DNA from 4 places in the Halobacillus seohaensis genome. Region 3 is predicted to be linked to each of the others. Evidence: riboswitches for the same ligand, from Rfam matches in the RefSeq annotation. Region 3 holds a riboswitch; each other region holds the start of a gene.

Region 1 (3,199 bases), on a different contig from region 3:
ACCAATATCACAGAAGGCCCTGACCCCACTTCCCGTCTAGCACCACATCCAGCTGGCGCGCTCCCGCATATTTCCCTCTTGAACTTAATCGTCCGTTGGCCACATTCCTTTGTTATAAGCCATATCCCAAAACATATATTCAAACCGAGTCGTATTCAAGAAAATTTCCTCCAGTTTCTCCAACTCTTCCACAGGCTTACCTTCAGTCAAGTCATCAAGAAGTTGAATGCACCATTGGGCGAGTTCACCAAAGTCGTCCGAACTGTACATTCTAATCCATTCTCCATAAAGATCGTGATCGCTTGCTCCTGGTATCTCATCGAGTTCTTTTCCAATTTCCCAATAGCTCCACATGCAAGGAAGAATGGCTGCAACAAGGTGGGCTAATGTGCCATTTTGACCGACGTGCAACATGTAATGGGTATAGGCTAAGGTGGTCGGAGAAGGTTTCGCGTTCTCAAGCTCTTGTTCAGTAATCCCGAATTTAGCAGCATACTGGCGGTGAAGGGACATTTCTTCATTTAAGGTTGAATCCAGAAGCTTGGCGAATATCCCCATGGTTTCAACATCATCAGCTTTGAAACTGCCTAAAGCAAATAGTTTTGAATATTCAATAAGGTATAAGTAGTCTTGAATCATAAAGAAACGAAACTTATCTGGATCAAGAGAGCCATCCCCTAATCCTTGCACAAACGGGTGCGAATGATTTTTCCTCCATATGGGTTGTAACTTTTCATATAATCGTTCACTAAATGTCATCCATTTCCTCTCCCATCTTTTCTTTTGAATTTGTATGACTCCATGTATAAATGAATTGCAGAATCACTTTCGTATATTCGATCAGTTGAGGGATCGATACTTGTTCATTAACAGCATGAGCATTGTTTAGATCCCCTGGTCCATAAATAGCCGTCGGAATACCAGCATCGCTTAACCAGCCGCCATCAGTAACCGTTGGGGAAACATCAACAACAGCTCCCTTTTCACTTACGTTTTCGTGCGATTGAGCTAACATTTGCGTACCTAAATGATCTGGATCAATTTCAAGGGAAGGAAAAATTTCTCCGCGATCTTCAATCATTGATGAACCTCCCCACTCAAAGGTAGGTGGATTTTCTTTTAACCAAAGGTCCCCTTTAGCTACATTTAAAATATGTTGTTCCACTTCCTCTTTCACCTGTTCATACGTTTCATTCGGATAAAAATGGACAGTGATCCATAACCTGCACTCATCAGCAATAAAGGCTGCATTTCGTCCACCTTCGATGACAGCCGGGTTGATGGTAGTGGTGCCAGACGGATATCCAGGGTAGCTTTTTGTTACTGCCCAGTGTCGCTCAAGTTCCTGAAGTCCTTCAATAACTTTCATCATCTTTTCAATCGCACTAGCCCCAAATAGATTTCCGCCAGCATGAATCATATCTTTTCTTGTTGCATCATGGAATGTTTGTTTGCTTTTTACGGTAATCCAGCCGGTAATTACACCACCTTGTCCCTGGATATGTAAATCACTCGTATCTACAACTACTGCAAAGTCAGCATCATAGCCCCGCCTGCAGCATTGTAAAGTTCCGGCTTCACCAACTTCCTCCCCAATAACCGATTCAAATGTTAAATCACCTGGCAGTTCCAATCCGCTTTCACGAAGCAATTGAATGGCAAATAAAGCTCCTGCGATACCGCCCTTCATATCAGCTGCACCACGCCCAATAACTTTATCCTCCCAAACAGTCGGAGTGAAAGGATCAGTTTCCCATTCTTCATCGTCATTAACTTCAGCAACATCCATATGACCATTGATGATAAGACTTTTATAGTTTTCGGAGTCACTGCCTTTTAAAACACCGACAACGTTCGGGTCATTAGGATATACATCCCAAAGATCAATAGAAAAGCCATATCTTTTTAAAAAATCAGCTACATACTGTTGAGCTTCTTTTGTGTTCCTGGCCGGCGGTGCCGGTGTTTCAAATGAAATAAGCTCCTTTAATAATTCAATCAGCTCTTCCTTACGCTCATCCACTTGTTGGATTAGCAATTGAAGGTTTTTATCCATCTTTCTAATCCACCTTTCGTTAAGTTTTATAACAACAAAAAACCTCACTTCTCCAAAAGAAGTGAGGTTGTGACAAAAATGTCTATTATATTAAACACTAGTTAACAATAGTCCAACACACCACTTCTCTTCGCTAGTATTACCTAGTTCAGATTGTAAGGATTAAGACGTTAACGGTCTTTCTCAGCTTTTAAAAGCACCCCTAGCAGTGAATACTATTCAGTTTTACTTGAAAATTATTTCTTAATTCTTCATTGTTCTTCTTTTCATTTTTATCATATTTACTTCATTAATTCAATCAAAGAACCGGAAGCTTAACCTTTTATTTGTGCAAGAATATCTTCCAATTGATCTATACTTGCGTTGATGATGTCTTGATACAACCCTAAAATCAATTGGCCATATTGATCGCCGGGAACAGCCCATTTTCCGTTTAACGCTTCCCATTTGGTTGCGCTTCCCCGCTGAACGAGGTCAAAGCGCGGATCCACTAAACGATAGTTGTCTGGTAAAGCTTGTGTAGAAGCATAGGCATATAAATGCTGCATGTGGGCTAAAACTCCATCCTCTGCTGTAGCAAAGTTTGCCCCTGGTTGACCTGGTCCTGTGGCTCCTATTCCTGCAAAATTATTTTGACTTTCGTTAACTATACCCGTAAAACGAAAATAGTCAGTTTCATGAAGAGCCTGAGCAAATGCAACATCACCCCTAAGGCCGTAGTAAGTCCCGAAGTTTAAATAATAAATTCCTAATGATGGCGCATCTGGATTTATTTTTTGGACAAATTGATCCATTTGTTCCGGAGACAAAATTACGGAACCTGAGATGTTATACCCCGACACTTCGGAGTCACCTTGACCTTCTTCTATAATATAAGCATCTGTTATCCCCGCTCTTTTCACTTCAGCTACACGGTTTTCTGCATTACTTTTACTTTCATAAGCACCAGCCTGGACTCGATACCGTGTGTTACCAGATATAGAGACTTCTGTTATAAAGGATGAAATCCCATGTGTATCAAGGTAAGCTACTCGCTTTTCTGCATTCGCCCTTTCGAGGAAAGAGCCAGCAATCACCTTATACAACCTAGTTCCCGATGCTGATTTTTCAAGGTTAAAAGCACGTTCTAGACCATTCACATGT
Region 2 (3,199 bases), on a different contig from region 3:
TAAAGATCTTGAGTCGCATGGTTGAAGTTCTCAGCTTGAATGGCATTTGCTTCTTCTTGCGTTAAATTTTTAATTCCTTGTTTTAGTGGCTCCCAGTGGTATTTAATTAATTGAGCTTCCCCTTTTTCATTCACCCAACGATACGTGTTAACACCAGACCCTTGCATATGTCGATAGTTTGCAGGAATTCCCCATGGTGAAAACAAAAAGGTAATCATATGCATGGCCTCAGGGGTTTGACTTATAAAATCAAAAATACGTTCAGTATCCTGTATATTTGTCACAGGATCTGGTTTAAAGGAGTGAATCAGATCTGGGAATTTAATCGCATCCCGGATAAAGAAAACCTTTAAATTATTTCCAACCAAATCCCAGTTTCCATCCTCAGTATAAAATTTAACAGCAAACCCACGCGGATCTCTCAGCGTCTCGGGTGAACCTGCTGGGTGAGTCACCGTTGAAAATCGAACAAGTAACGGTGTCTGTTTTCCTTCCCCAGAAAATACTTTGGCTCTCGTATATTTTTCTACTGGTTCATCACCGACTTTTCCATACGTTTCAAAATAACCATGTGCCCCCGTTCCACGAGCGTGAACCACACGTTCCGGGACGCGTTCACGGTCAAAGTGAGAGATTTTTTCGATAAAATCATAATTCTCTAACGTAGCCGGGCCTCGATTCCCAACTGTTCTCATATTTTGATTATTTCTAACGGGATGCCCTTGTCTTGTCGTTAATGTATCTTCATGCTCATCCTGTGAAAAACGCTCATCTTCTGCTCCACCAGGACCTTGTTCTTTATTTTTACCCAAATTCATCCCTCCTAGATATTCTTCATTTAACAGTTTTTCTCAAATGTAGGGTTTTTATCCCATTTTTAAAATCCAGAAAATTTAGAAAAACTATCTATGAAACATAGACAGATTACAGTATGTAGTGTATAGTTCTAACCAAATAAATCTTTAATTACATACCTAATTCACTAGGGGTGCCTTTACTTAAGGGCTGAGATTCAAGTATAACTTGGGGACTCTTTGAACCTGAACTGGTTTAAAAACCAGCGGAGGAAAGTGACCGAGATTCCACATCTCCTTGATGTGAGGTTCATAATAATTATTGAATGAATCTGCCACTTTCCTTTTTCGGGAAGTGGCATTTTTTATTGCCTTGGGAGGAGAAGGGAGGTGAGTTCTTTGGAGCTTGTCGCCGTTACAAATGGAAAGATGGAGGAGCGCCTTTTAATAGAAATTATTAGAAAGGTTGCTTCATCATTGGATTTTATTATTTTACGAGAGACTCAAAAATCTCCATCTGAGTACCTCTCATTTACAAAAAAATTATTAGAAACTGGAGTCAGTAAAGAGAAGCTATATATTCATGGACGGGCAGATATTGCCTATATGACTGGTATTCGTAATCTCCACCTCCCAGAAAACGGACTGCCTATACAAGATTTAAAACACACATTTCCTACATTAAGAATTGGTATGTCCGTTCACTCGCTTGCGTCCGCTCGTTACGCGGAAAAGCAAGGAGCTGATTATGTAATGTTCGGTCATATTTATCAAACAGACAGTAAAAAAGGAAAGCAACCAAGAGGTTTGAAAGATTTAGTAGACATCACTTCTTCCCTTCACATTCCTGTTATAGCTATCGGAGGCATCAAACCCCTTCAGGCTAAAGATTTATATGTAAAAGGCGCTCATGGTTTGGCTGTCATGTCAGGAATATTTGACGATAACAATCCACTTTATGCAGTAGGCCAATACAGGAAGGAGGCTAAATTATATGAAACAAAACTTTGATGTACTCATTGTTGGAGGCGGGATTATTGGTCACTCTATCTCCTATTATCTAAATAAAGCCGGGGTTCACTCAGTCGTCATAGAAAAACAGGAAAGCGGCAATAGAGCAACAAAAGCCGCAGCAGGAATGTTGGGTGTGCATACTGAAAACAAAACAAATAATTCTTACTACCAATTTTGCTCGGATAGCCGCAACCAGTATCAGGAATTATCTAAAGAACTGTGGGATTTAACCGGCATTAATATAGGACTTTCAAACTTTGGAATGATGCAAGTAGCTCAAACAGAACAAGAGAAAAATGCATTACTTTCAAAAAGAGAGCCTTTTTCAAATTTAGAGTGGATAAATCAAGCTCAACTTAGGGCAAGAAACGAGCACCTATCTAACCATATTAAAGGTGCGTTACTCATGAAGGATGACGGCCATGTTGAACCTGCAAATGTATGTGAAGCATTTAAGCGAGGTGCACTATTACATGGAGGGAAAGTTACCGAAAACACAAACGTAATCGGAATTGAAAAAGAAAGGTCTTCTCAAGATTTTTTAGTCCATTTAGAAACTGAAACCATTCCAGTTGAGAAAGTTGTTCTTGCTTCAGGTGCTGAAAGTGGATCTTGGTTTGAGAATACTGGACTAACTAACCCAATTGTTCCTACTAAGGGTGAATGCTTCTCCATTCGTCCACGTATAACTTCTCTAACCGAAACCATTTTCAATGAGAGCTGTTACATTGTTCCTAAATCGGACGGTCGTTATATTATTGGGGCCACCTCACTACCATATGATCATAGCACCCATACTTCTGCAGGAGGCTTAGAAGATTTGATGAACAAAGCATTTTCACTTGTACCTTCGTTAAGAGATGAACCATTTCTAGACTATTGGTCTGGAATCAGACCTGGAACATTAGATCATATGCCTATCATTGGTGAACATCCCTCCCTTCAAGGATTATATTTTGCCACAGGCCACTATCGAAACGGTATACTGCTAGCACCTGCTACGGGTGAAATGATTACAAATCTCATTGTGAAAAGTCCGGTGGCTCAAGGTTTAGAAGAAACGTTTTCACCAAATCGCTTTCAAACTCAAGGAGGAAGCTTACATGAGTATACAAGTTAATGGGAGAATCTTAGAGCTAGAAAAATCAGTAGTTACTATCGCTGATTTGCTTCAAAGTTATAACATTCAGCAGAAGATTTCTGTCGTAGAACACAATAAAGAAATTATTAATAAAAGTCATTATGAACAAGCGAAGCTATCTGACGGTGATACGTTAGAAATTGTTCATTTTGTAGGAGGCGGATGATTATGTTAACTATCGGAAATGAATCTTTCCAATCTCGTTTGATGTTAGGAACTGGAAAATATCCAAGCTTTGAGATGCAGAAAG
Region 3 (3,199 bases):
TTTCTAACTCCGCAAACTGGGCTTCATCATTGGCATCTGCAATGGAACCAGGACGTAATCCATCCCCTAAGGAGAAGGTAATGTCATAGGTTTTCATAATCTCACAGATTTCCTCAAAGTGAGTATACAAAAAACTTTCTTGGTGGTGATACAAACACCACTGTGCCATGATCGATCCCCCACGAGAAACGATACCCGTTAATCGCTCTGCTGTTAGTGGGACATATCGTAAAAGAACACCTGCATGGATTGTGAAGTAATCAACTCCCTGCTCTGCTTGTTCGATCAACGTATCACGGTAGACCTCCCACGTAAGATCCTCGGCAACGCCATTCACTTTTTCTAATGCTTGATAAATGGGGACTGTGCCAACCGGAACGGATGAATTTCGAACGATCCATTCTCGAGTTGTGTGAATGTCTTTCCCCGTTGATAAGTCCATGATATTATCAGCTCCCCAACGTGTAGCCCAAGTCATTTTTTCGACTTCCTCTTCAATAGAGGATGAAACAGCCGAATTTCCAATATTCGCGTTAATTTTGACATGGAAATTACGCCCTATAATCATTGGTTCAATCTCTGGATGGTTAATATTAGACGGAATAATCGCACGGCCTTTTGCCACTTCATCTCGGACAAATTCCGGATCCATATGTTCCCTTAGTGCAATAAATTCCATTTCAGGAGTGACCATACCCTGTTTAGCGTAATGGAGTTGAGAGACATTTCTTCCCTCTTTAGCACGCCATGGTTTCCGGTTTAATTCAGGGAACACTTTATCGTTTACCCGAGGATCGTTTTCGTCCTTATACCCATTATCTTCAGGACGGATTTCTCGTTTTTCATATTCTTCAACATCGCCACGTTCCTGAATCCATACACTGCGAGGGGTTGGAAGTCCTTTTGTAATATCAACAGAATAGTTTGGATCTGTATAAGGTCCACTTGTGTCATAAACCCGTAAAGGAGGATTTTCCTCTTCTCCAAAAGTACCTGTCGTTGGACTTAAATTGATTTCGCGCATGGGTACTTTTATGTCGGTTCTTGAACCTGGCACATATACTTTTTGACTTCCTGAAAAATTAGACATAATTGAAATGTTTTCTTTGTTTAATGAAGATGGTGACATCCTAAATCTCTCCTTTTTTTAAATATGAAGGACAAGATAAAGAACACACGAAGCAGGAAAGCTTATCGAAGCACATAAAAAAGCCGGGTCCATAATAAATGGTGGAACCCGGCTAATATGTATATAGAAGTTGTGTTACGTTGATGATTGTTCTAACTTCCCTACGCTGGCATGATCCAGATCAGGTCCAAAGAGTCAAGAAACTTTAACGCGTTTCCTTCTCAGCCCAGCTTATTGGGCTCCCCTAGTTATTTCTATTCAATTTGACTATAGTATATATGAGTTTTTTAAAAATTCCAATACCTAACCTGAGAATCGTTCTTTTAACTCATTTATTCCTAGAACAAAATATATATTTAGACCCTTATCATTACTGATTGCATTCCTCTATAATCTTAAAAATAATGATAGGAATCTTACTTTGACGACCTTATCCTGAAAAGACTGGTCTGATAACCTTGAAAGGAGTTTACGGTATTTTGTTTCGGTTGGGCTGGAGAATATAACGAAATACGTTTAGTCCGGTTCCGTTCTCTTCGGTCTGGAATGAGCAAGGGGAAACAGGGATACTCGCCGTACACCTACGGAAAGCGAACCATTTCCCCTGATCCCCATTCCTCTTTCTATAAACGGAACTTCCTTTCTTAAACTCTTTCAAAAATCCTGCTCGATTGCTTAATACCAACTATCCATTTTATAGAGAATAAGCTAACGACTTGGTGTTATGGATGAATGGATAAATCGAGCTAAATCGTTACTTACCTTTCCAAACTCTGATGCATGCGGCCGATCATTTCCCTCAGAATACCCATAGTCGACCATCCGATTCCGATTCAAGCATAGCTTCGTCAGTTTAGGTTGGAAGAAGTCAAACAACTTGAAACGTTCATATAAATGCGGGAAGCGATTTTGATAATCAGTAATTGATTGAGCCAGTAAGCTCCAAAAAGTTTCTTCATCTACCAGTTTATGATTTACTAATAAATTACTGAGGTACCTCAAGTGACAAATGAATAGGCCAGTAAAAATAAATTGAGTCAATCCTTCAGGTGGTTCCGTTCTTAGGACATGTTTAAGTTCACTTGTAACCCCTTTTAGTTCTGGAAAGTCTTGATCCGTAACATTGACATCATCCACAAAGTCCTTGATCGCTAACCGATGCGGCTTGGCATCTTTTAAGACAAGAATCGTGTTTTGCCCGTGTGGGGAGAAAACAGTCCCATATTGGTAAAGATAATGAAGAAGTGGATCCATAACGACTTTGAAAAATTGCCTCATCCATTCCTCTGCTTCAATATCAGATGCTTCTATTAAACTCATCACGAATGGATGGTCTTGATGATCTTCGTGTAGTAGAGCTGCTAAGGTAATTGCCTGCTCCCCTTCTTCAAGATACGTATAAATGCTCTCTCTCCAAATTGCACCGAGCATTTCGAGGTATTGATAGGGGGTATTCTCTATTCCACTATAAAAACGTTGATCGACGTTGATACTGGCATTTTCACCCGGCAAAATCACCCGGCACTCTTCTTTAAGAAAGGAATCATTCTCACACATACCTTTAATCAATTCAGTAACCTTAGGTGTGATCAACGTACGTTCTGAAGGTAAACCTCGATAAACGAGGGTATTTAAAATGCTCATCGGAAGTTTCACATGATGTTTCTTCTTGGAACTTTGATTTACGAAAGTTCGAATCGATTGTTGAGGAAGGTACAGATCTTCCCCATCCCCTAAAGGAATCAATTGTTTCTTAGCTATTTCTTCAGGAAAGTTCTGAATTAAAATATTTTTCCATTGCCATTCATGAACGGGTAAAAAGAAATAATCGGAAGGATCCTTACCATTTCCTTTAATTTCCTCATAAAAACGCCCCCTCTCTTGTTCGCTTAATTCTTTTGCTAATAAATCTTGATAGTTTAAATCGGACACAGATTGAAAGGATGCTTTATTTTGGTGGACGGCTATCCAGGATAATCGTATTTCTTTTTGTTGCTCAGGAGCATAAGAAAGATAATCATCATAACCAAAACCTATTCTTCCTTTGTTATACGTAATCCACGGGTGCCC
Region 4 (3,199 bases), on a different contig from region 3:
CATTATGTTTACCCAGTAATTATTATGGAATAGATCCCGATGTAAGTAGAATTAATTATGCAAAACGAATTTACCCTGATTATACATTTGATGTATTTAAAAACAGTAAAATTCCATTAAAGGACTCTTCGGTTGATGTAATTTTAATTGTTGCGGTATTGCACCATATTCACCCTAAAGAAATTAAAACCTATATAAAAGAATTTCAGAGAATCCTAAAACCAAATGGAGGTAAGATTATTGTTATGGAGCCCTGTTTTACTAATGAAAAATCCATTAGTAATTGGTTTATGGACAAGAATGATAATGGAGATTATATAAAGAACGAGAAAGCGTACTTAAATTACTTTCAACAGCACGGATTTAGGGCTAAAGTCTTAAAAAAATATAGAAAATGCTTCTTTTATCATGAATTATTCTTCTGTGCTTCCATATAATTTTTCCATCATTCCTTAATTTTAAAAAGGTCTAAATAATCATGTTTAAAACAGAGTTTATATGGAGGTTAATCAATCAATGAAAACGAAAACAATCATCTTAATATTGTCTGTTGCTTTGTCAACTAGTGTTTTATCTGCATGTAACGTAGATAACAATGAGATGAATGAACAACCTTAGGATGTTAATTATGATCCCACCCGCTATAACAATGGGGATAGAGGGCCGGAAGCCAATTTTGATGCATTATAAATAAGTGTTACGTGTCAAAGTGAATCTTTGCTCGTTTTATCGTAAATCTAGGTTGTCAATCTGTATCAACAGGTTGATTGACATTTACAAATGGGATAGATAGTATGAATATGACGAAAATTTAATAGTGAAATCATTTCACTAGGGGTACCTTTCAGGAGATGGATAAGCGCTAGGACGTTAGCATGCTATGCTTATTCCTTTACTGACTAAAGGTTGAGATTAAAGTAGAGACTTTAAGACCCTTAGAACCTGATCTGGATCATGCCAGCGTAGGGAAGTGGAGTTGTAGCATAAGTATATACCTATCAATTATTCAATATGCCAATACAACCACTTTTCTTACATGGTAAGAAAAGTGGTTTTTTCTATGATTAAATTTAGGCTGTCAAAGCAGATATTTCCTTCTAGGAAGAAGAAATTCCTGTCGCAGTCCCGTGCAAATCATTTTAAGCTTAGGTAATGTCAAGGCGTTACGTACTTGATATGGTTTCTGGCAAAGTGCTTTTTAAAATAGAAAGGAGTGTATTTATATGGAACCACAGGAAATCATAAATCGGACCATAGAGTTTATAAATAATCGCGATGATTCCGAGACATCATTTAATGAGCAAGCTTTGCATTTATTTGCCTATCAATTCAGAGTTAATCAACCGTATCAACAGTTTTGTAGGCAGCAGGGAAAAACGGTGCGAACAGTAAAGTCGTGGCGTGACATACCAGCTATACCAATTAACGCCTTCAAAGAACTAACACTGAGTTGTGAAGACCCAAGCCAAGTGGAAAGAATTTTTATGACTAGCGGGACGACACAAGGAGTTAAAGGAAATCACTACCATCCAACACTACAAGTGTATGACCGATCGATGATCCGTAACTTTAAAGAAAGATTTATGAACCGGACGTCGAGTATCCGAATGGGAGTCCTTTTCCCAACCGAAGAAGAAATGCCAAATTCTTCACTGGCTCATTATCTCGCATTGGCGGTACAAGAATTCGGAGCAGAAGGTAGCCGTTATTTTATAGGTCAAGAAGGAGTCCAAGTGGGACCCTTAATCGAAGCATTAGAAAAAAGTGAAAACACCGGCCAACCGTATGCCTTAATGGGGGCCACCTATAGTTTCATTCATTTATTCGATGAGTTAGAACGCTGCGGCAGAAGGTTTTCCCTACCCAAAGGAAGTAAGTTGTTAGATACAGGTGGTTTCAAAAACCAGGCACGAGTGATGACCCTGGATGGTTTTTATGACCTGATGCACCATTATCTTGGTGTTCCTCATTCTGCATGTATCAATATGTATGGAATGACAGAGCTGAGTTCTCAGTTTTATGACACTGGTAATGAAAACGTTCCTTCTGTCAAATCAGGGCCGCACTGGACTAGAACAAAAGTAATGAATCCTTTAACCGGAGAAGAGGTTCCGCAAGGAGAAAGGGGAATTCTAGCCCATTGCGATCTGGCTAACTTCAATTCGGTGTCGACCATTCTAACGGAAGATGTAGGTGTGGAAACGGAAGATGGTTTCCTTTTGCTGGGAAGAGCAGAAGGCGCTGCAGCCAAAGGATGTTCCATAAACGTAGAGGAATTTATAAAGGCGACAAAGGGGCTTTCAGAATGAAGGAGGTAACGGGGTATCTTCCATCGATGTATCGAGAGGAAGTGGAGTATAACATATTAACCTTTAAGGGTAACAACCAGACACTAGATATCTATGTCCCCCTTCTGTCCAATGAGCAATTTACTCATATGGCGGAGCACGTGAAACAAGCAAGTGTAAAGGTTTTAAAAAAAAGAACTGTTACTCAGATTGTGGAGAAAATTGACGATGTTATTGGAAAACTTCTAGACAGAAATAATCCATATCGGAAAAAAGCAGAGGCTTTTCTCCCGATTATTACAGGATATGACAAAGAAATGATTCGCTTGGGATTAACATCCTATTTGAAAAATTTTCGGAAACAGGAGCTTCAACGCTTTTTGGTAGAGGACTTTGGGAATCCCTTGCTTTTAGATGATTTTCAACCGCGTCCCAAAAAAAGTTATTCGAAGGCAGTTGGTCCTAACTTGACTACTCATATATGGGCGGGAAATGTACCGGCACTTCCACTTTGGAGTCTGATTTCCGGGTTACTAGTAAAGTCAGGTAATATAGGGAAAGTGTCCAGTTCAGAACCATTGTTTGCAACTCTTTTCGCACAAGTATTGGCAGAGGTCGATCCAGAACTCGCTGACTGCCTGGCTATTGTCTGGTGGAAGGGTGGAGATCAAGAACGGGAAGAAAATATCTTTCAACAATCGGATGTGGTGGTGGGATATGGGGGAAATGAGTCACTGGATGCGCTTAAAACACGTGTTCCACTGACCACTCGGTTACTACCATTTGGCCATAAAATAAGCTTTGGAATTGTTTCTGAAGCGGGGCTAGACGGTCGTAAAACATGGAAAATTGCACATGATGCGGCCTATGATGTCATCCGTTATGATCAACAAGGTTGTTACTCCCCTCAT

The links. Region 3 has a riboswitch for thiamine pyrophosphate ahead of thiC (phosphomethylpyrimidine synthase ThiC). Riboswitches for the same ligand answer to the same signal wherever they lie in the genome.
Region 1: another riboswitch for thiamine pyrophosphate. It lies ahead of ACFQIC_RS10895 (acetylornithine deacetylase); the one in region 3 lies ahead of thiC (phosphomethylpyrimidine synthase ThiC).
Region 2: another riboswitch for thiamine pyrophosphate. It lies ahead of ACFQIC_RS09580 (thiamine phosphate synthase); the one in region 3 lies ahead of thiC (phosphomethylpyrimidine synthase ThiC).
Region 4: another riboswitch for thiamine pyrophosphate. It lies ahead of ACFQIC_RS00285 (LuxE/PaaK family acyltransferase); the one in region 3 lies ahead of thiC (phosphomethylpyrimidine synthase ThiC).

What each region holds. Positions count from the first base shown of each region.
Region 1 covers NZ_JBHSZV010000027.1:10,715-13,913, reverse strand. Annotated here, with positions in the region: gene tenA (thiaminase II) at 85-759, opposite strand; gene ACFQIC_RS10895 (acetylornithine deacetylase) at 749-2,056, opposite strand; TPP riboswitch at 2,165-2,270, opposite strand; gene ACFQIC_RS10890 (N-acetylmuramoyl-L-alanine amidase) at 2,371-3,199, opposite strand, start outside.
Region 2 covers NZ_JBHSZV010000025.1:3,492-6,690, forward strand. Annotated here, with positions in the region: gene ACFQIC_RS09575 (catalase) at 1-818, opposite strand, end outside; TPP riboswitch at 975-1,086, shown strand; gene ACFQIC_RS09580 (thiamine phosphate synthase) at 1,185-1,805, shown strand; gene thiO (glycine oxidase ThiO) at 1,789-2,928, shown strand; gene thiS (sulfur carrier protein ThiS) at 2,912-3,115, shown strand; gene ACFQIC_RS09595 (thiazole synthase) at 3,112-3,199, shown strand, end outside.
Region 3 covers NZ_JBHSZV010000040.1:65,313-68,511, forward strand. Annotated here, with positions in the region: gene thiC (phosphomethylpyrimidine synthase ThiC) at 1-1,129, opposite strand, end outside; TPP riboswitch at 1,271-1,385, opposite strand; gene ACFQIC_RS15480 (IucA/IucC family protein) at 1,838-3,199, opposite strand, start outside.
Region 4 covers NZ_JBHSZV010000004.1:3,974-7,172, forward strand. Annotated here, with positions in the region: gene ACFQIC_RS00280 (class I SAM-dependent methyltransferase) at 1-437, shown strand, start outside; TPP riboswitch at 824-986, shown strand; gene ACFQIC_RS00285 (LuxE/PaaK family acyltransferase) at 1,224-2,309, shown strand; gene ACFQIC_RS00290 (acyl-CoA reductase) at 2,306-3,199, shown strand, end outside.